Regions from separate parts of the Oceanobacillus sp. B139/18 genome, predicted to be linked through region 1. Evidence: riboswitches for the same ligand, from Rfam matches in the RefSeq annotation. Region 1 holds a riboswitch; the other holds the start of a gene.
What was found. A riboswitch is a leader RNA that binds a small molecule or an ion and turns the genes downstream of it on or off. The one in region 1 is predicted to bind thiamine pyrophosphate.
Positions count from the first base shown of each region.

Region 2: another riboswitch for thiamine pyrophosphate. It lies ahead of ACZSMY_RS12870 (thiamine phosphate synthase); the one in region 1 lies ahead of ACZSMY_RS15935 (acetylornithine deacetylase).

Region 1 is NZ_JBVFXI010000005.1:213,523-216,710, reverse strand. It holds gene ACZSMY_RS15945 (helix-turn-helix transcriptional regulator) at 1-90, shown strand, start outside; gene ACZSMY_RS15940 (MFS transporter) at 63-1,256, opposite strand; TPP riboswitch at 1,436-1,539, shown strand; gene ACZSMY_RS15935 (acetylornithine deacetylase) at 1,621-2,889, shown strand; gene tenA (thiaminase II) at 2,928-3,188, shown strand, end outside.
Region 2 is NZ_JBVFXI010000004.1:31,854-35,041, reverse strand. It holds gene thiO (glycine oxidase ThiO) at 1-976, opposite strand, end outside; gene ACZSMY_RS12870 (thiamine phosphate synthase) at 991-1,719, opposite strand; TPP riboswitch at 1,715-1,810, opposite strand; gene ACZSMY_RS12865 (suppressor of fused domain protein) at 1,930-2,991, opposite strand; gene ACZSMY_RS12860 (class I SAM-dependent methyltransferase) at 3,046-3,188, opposite strand, start outside.

The sequences.
Region 1 (3,188 bases):
GGATTTTCTTCTGTTTCTGTCTATAATCGTCTATTCAAGAAACTGTATGGTATGAGGCCAAGCTATTTTCGCAGGTTAAGCAATACATAAACTCCAGCCAGAATCATCATACATGCCCCGCAGATGATAAAAATCAGGTGTATGGAGACCCAATAAGATACAAGTCCGAAGAAACCTAAAGAAATAAAATTAGAAAAATAAAGCAGGACGGCATTGAAACTGAAACCTCTTCCCAGCATGTCTGGCGGAATATACTTTTGCAGTAAATAGACCCTGGATAATCCAGACAGCGGCAATCCGACTGCTACCCAGATAATTCCCAAAAAAAGCAGGGGGACAGCTGGTAAACCTCCTAAGAATAAAATGCCTGTCCCCCAGATAAGGGAGCTGAGAAGGTAGGTTTTTAGCGTAAATTGTTTAAAGATATAGGGAATAATCAGATTCACAATAATAACAATAATTCCAAACCATCCTGTTACAACGCTGTACCATACTTCTGCATTCGCCATCGTTTCTTGTAACAGTAATAACAGCCCAACCTGCCAAACCCAGGTGTTAAAGAAAACAATAAAAGCTGTCATCTCAAATAAGGAACGGATGGTTTTATGAGAACGGGGCCATATAGCAAATTCCCGGATGGCTGTGAATATATTAAAATGCTTTTTATCTGTCTGCTCTTCCTTTAAGGGAATGAATGATAGAAAAAGCGCGCTCAATAGATAGCTGAGTGCATCCAGCGTGAAAAAGTGGATTACACCAATGGTATTCATGAAGATAATGCTGAAAACAGGTCCTAAAACAGTCATTCCCCTTGTAACAGTGTCCGTTAAACTATTTACTGCGGGCCTCTCCCTTTCACTCGTGATAAGCGGGATGATTGCCCGATGCGCCGGATTATATAAGCATCCGCATAAATGAATCAAGATGCTTACAATAATTAGATGCCAGTAAGCAAGCTGATTGGAGAAGTCTAACAAAACTAACCCGATGAGAAGTGGAGAACGAAATAAATCGATACGAATTAACCATTTCATTTTAGAAATCCAGTCAGCAATAACTCCTCCAATCAATCCGAACAGCAGATAAGGAGCAACTTGAGCGATAGCAATCCCTGTGGTATACGCATTAGAAGCAGTTAAATCATAAGCAAGAAATAAAAGAGCCATGCCAGTCATCACATTCCCCAAATTGGAACTGGCAGTAGCAAGCAGATAGTTTCGGACACGTTTATTTTTTTTTATGATAGTTATGTACACTAGCTGTAACCTCCTTTGTAAGAAGGTTACAACGTATTCTGGATTTCATCTGTATTGATATTGCGCAAAAAAACAGCAATATGTATGTAGACAAGCGGGTATAGAATCATCCTTTCTTAAATTCTGCTTTACGCTTACAAATTCGTATGGTAACCTAAAAGGGATAAATACATACGCAATGGATCCACTAGGGGTGCTTATTAAGCTGAGAGAGGCATATTGTCTTGACCCTTACCAACCTGATCTAGTTCGTACTAGCGGAGGGAAGTGGGCGGATATGCCTTTAGGCAAATGAACCAAACTTTTCTGCCGCTCTCTAAATCAGGAGGCGGTTTTTTTTGCGTGCTGAAAAGGAGGTTTTTGAATGGATAGGGTAATTCAGGAGATTCGAAATCGAGAAGACGAATTAATAGCGCTTGTCAGTGATTTGATTCGTTTTGAAACACCAGCCCCGCCTGCAAGAAATACAGAGGCTATCCAAGCTTACATTGCGAACTACTTGAAGGAAATGAATTTTGAAACAGAACAATGGGAGGTTTATCCCGGTGACCCGAATGTCGTCGGCTGTTTACGTGGAACTGCTTCCGATACATACAACAGCTTGATTCTTAATGGGCATGTGGATGTCGCTTCTATAGAGGAAGGTGAAAACTGGAAGCATGCGCCATTTCAGCCAGCAGTGGAAGGACGTACATTATTTGGGCGGGGTGCAGCAGATATGAAAGGCGGTCTGGCAGCGTGTTTATTTGCGATGCGCATATTGCATGACCACCAGATTCGCCTTGGCGGGGATGTTATTCTGCAGTCCGTCATTGGGGAAGAGGTTGGGGAAGCAGGGACGAAGCAATGTGGAGAACGCGGGTATACAGCGGATTATGCCATCGTTGCAGATACAAGTCATTGTGAAATACATGGGCAAGGAGGCGTTATTACCGGCTGGATCACAGTGAAAAGTCCAATCACGCACCATGATGGTACACGTCGCCAGCTCATTCATGCAGGCGGCGGGATGAAAGGAGCCAGCGCCATTGAAAAGATGAATAAGCTCCTTATTGCGTTGCAGGAGCTGGAGCGACATTGGGCAGTGACCAAATCCTATCCAGGCTTTCCCCCAGGAACCAATACCATCAACCCGGCAGTGATTGAAGGAGGCAGACATGCTGCTTTTATTGCTGATGAATGCCGCCTATGGATTACCGTTCATTATTATCCCGATGAGACTTCTGAGCAGGTTGCTGCAGAAATTGAGTCCCATTTACGCAAGACGGCTGAAGCGGATGTCTGGATGCGGGATAATCCACCCGCCTTTGAATGGGGAGGCGAATCGATGATTGTGGACCGCGGTGAAATTTTCCCGTCTTTCTCCGTAGATAAAGAACATGCTGCTTTTGCGATGTTACAGGAGAGTCATAGCAAAGCTTTTGGCGAGGAAGCGAAAGTCCGAATGTCTGAAACAGTAACTGATGGCGGCTGGCTTGCAGCATACGGGATTCCGACGGTCTGCTATGGACCTGGTGAATTGAAGCACGCCCATGCCGTGGATGAGCAGGTAAACATCGACGAGTTAGTAGATTATACAGTGTCCCTGCTGCAATTTATTTTGAAATGGTGTCAAACAGAAAAACAGAAATAAGGCATTTATAAAAATGATGGAAAAGGGAGCGCATATACATGAAATTTACAGAACGTATTCGCAAGACAGCAGATTCGATTTGGGAGAAAAGCCACCAGCATCCATTTGTACAGGGGATTGGTAATGGAACACTCGATATGGAGTCATTTAAATTCTACATGTGTCAGGATTACAAGTATTTGATAGAGTACTCAAAAGTAATTGCGATGGGAACGGTGCTTGCAAAAGATTTAGATACCATGTCCGGCTTTGCTAAATCGCTGGATGAAACCCTGAATTTCGAAATGGAGCTTCATCGT
Region 2 (3,188 bases), on a different contig from region 1:
CATATAGGCCTGGGATTCCCGGAATCTCGCCCAAGTATGGCAGTTCGTCAGCTGTAGATGGTCTGATGCCTGCCCACATTTTTCTTATCCTCGCCTCTGCCAGCTCCGGAACCATTTTCTGCGCTCGTGACAGCAGTCTCTGGACGCTTGCGGCATGGACATGCTTATCCATTTTTCCTGGTATGGAGGAGGCTCCAACAATCACCTTTTTTCCCTGCTTCGGAACAAGGTAACAGCCATCCATCCAAAGTGTTGATTGAAATAGCTTCTGGTCCAGTTCTAACAGCAGACATTCGCCCTTCACCGGAATCGCAGCATAATCTGCAGGCAGCAATTCATCTCCGAAAGCTCCTGTTGCAACAATAACCTGGACCGCTTCATAGATTGCCTCTGTTGTCCGGACACCATAAACCGTTTCATTTTCTATCAACAGCTCATTAACGCTTTCCTGCTCATGCAACACCGCACCATAATGAGATGCAGCCAGAGAGAAGGCTTTGGTCAGATGACGGGCGGAAACCTGACCATCATCCGGCAAATACAGGACAGCACGAAGATTCTCCGTCAGGCTTGGCTCCATTTTTTTCGCTTCTTCTACTGACAGTAAATACGCAGGGTTCCCCGCTTCCCGCTGGAAAGACGCGACGCTTTGCAGCTTGCTGTATTGCTGCTGATGAAAAGCAAGCTTCATGATTCCTTTATGAATATATTGAATATCTACTCCTGACGCTTCCTTCAGTTCCTCGGATAAATTTTTGAATAGCGCTCTGCTCTCCTGTGCAAACCGAAAAAGCGGACTGTCTTCTGTAAACTCTCCTTGAGCGCCTAACATACCTGCTGCGGCACTGGAAGCCTCGCAGCCGATTTGATTCCTTTCAATGACCAGCACCCGATTGCCTCTTTTGGCCAGCTGATAAGCAATAGAGCAGCCAATAACTCCGCCGCCTACAATAATTTGATCAAACTGTTTATTCATCTTCTCCCTCCTTTTCATATATTCAACGCTTGCCGGTAAGCTCTGACAGTTTGGACCGGATCCTCTGCCTGCCAAATACCAGACATGACCGCGATGCCGGCTGCTCCTGCGGCAGTTACTTCTTTCGCCCGCTCAGGAGTAATCCCGCCAATAGCATATACCGGCACAGACAGCGCGTTAGTCATTTCCTGTAGTTCCGTTAATCCTCTGGGCTGCTGATTGGCTTTGGACTTGCTGGAATAAATATGGCCATACAGCACATAATCAGCTCCCTCCTGCTGCGCCTGCTCTGCCTCAGCTAAAGAATGAACAGACTTTCCTGCCTTCAATTCAGGGAAGCTTTCTTTTACAAGTGGAATGGAAGGACTGTGAAACGCCAGCTGAATACCTGCGCACTGCTTTATCACAGCAATATCTACTCTGTCATTCACTATTATTTTCTCTAATGGCAATCCGATATTTTCTAATGCACCGATGATTTCCAGAATGTCCTTCGCTGTCTTGTTCTTCTCTCTGATATGCAAATAATCAATCTCAGCCTGAATCCGCTTCACTATTTGCAAATGCTGCTCGGAAAAACTGCCATCACTGATCAAGTGCAGATGCCTGTCCATCTTCTTCTCCCCTTTCTTCCATTTTCTTGCTTCAGGATTGGCAGAAGAACGAAAAAGACCACTTATCCAGCTGAAGGATAAGTGGTCTTGATTATATACAAATTCATTGTTCGAATGATATATCGTCATGTTCCTGCCACTTCCCTACGCTAGTGTTAACCAGATCAGGTTCAAAGGGTCCGAGTATTCGTCTCAGCCAAAGGCTCCCCTAGTGTTGCTTATTTAATTTTCAGATTACAAATAAAGAATAACATATAATTTTTTATTTTCAAAGATATTCTTTCAAAAGTGTTTAGCGATTTATCAAGGAAATGTTATTTTACTTTCAAATGAGTTCTCTTACCCAATTACCTGAACAACATTTCCTTCATTATCTTTGATGTATGTTTTAACAATTTTTACAGCCAGCTGTTCAAACGAGAATAGTTCCGCCACACCTTCTTTAGGAATCAGCTTCTCACTCAACTCGATTGTACTCTGCTCATCTAAAATTAGACGCACCTTATCCTTCTCCATTGCATATTCTGACTTTTCCCCGGGCTCTATAGCAATGACAATATCAGGACCTGCCAATGTCAGAGCCTTTCCTTTCAAGAGACGCCCTCGCAGCACTTTACTTATGGTTTCGGTTTGTTTTGCCCCCAGAGTCAGCATTGCTGGTTTTTTTCTGAATAAGCCCTTTTTTTCTGGAGTCCACGATAAATTATCGTTAAATAGAAATCCTGTATTGGATCCTTCCCGTTCTCTTCCTTCATCAACTTTTGGGGAGACATCTGCATGATTTAGTAAAGAATCTCTTTTTAAATCGGTAATAAACGCGGGCATATATGGGGAACTGGCAGAGAGAACACCTCGTGTATTCCACGTCTGCATTGCTTCGAGCTCATCATTTGTGATACCAACCATCTGCAGAAATTGCACTTGACCATTTTCTGTTTCTATTGTACCAAGCTCAGAATCCGTAATAAATGCCAATGCAGTTAATGCCGTATCTGATTCCAAACAGATAGGACCATTTGCATCCATATAGTCTCCATTTTTAAAAACATTACCGCTGTTAAAAACATATCTTCCCAAATTCTGAAGCAGATTAAGCGCCCAGGCTGGCGGTTCCTCTTCCCCTTCTTCTTTTTTCAATCTGAACGTTAATTCAAACCCAAAACCGCTTACTTCTGGATTATCGGTTTCTTTTTCGTAAATCTCTGAAAATCCATATGTAACTATATGCCAGTGCAAGCCTGGCGTTTCTGATTGATAAGCGCTGATTCCATCTAATGGATCCGGTCCGCCCAGCGAATAAGAGATCACTGTTCCATAATGCTTCGGTTCCTGCTTCCCATAAATTGCTTCCATTGCATTATCAATTGCATCCCAGCCGGGTGCTTTTACTTCTTCACTCATTAAATTCCTCCTCTGTTTCCCTTTCCAAAAAGACGATTTTTTCTTTCTAAAACACTACCCCTTTGTCGAAATACAAAACATCTCTGCAAAATCAGTGACGATGGTTTTTTTAGGATTACGCTTCACATCATATCTCATTTTCTCTAACCCTTCTTGGTAATCCTGATCATCAATCAACGTTAATATGGATATGTCTC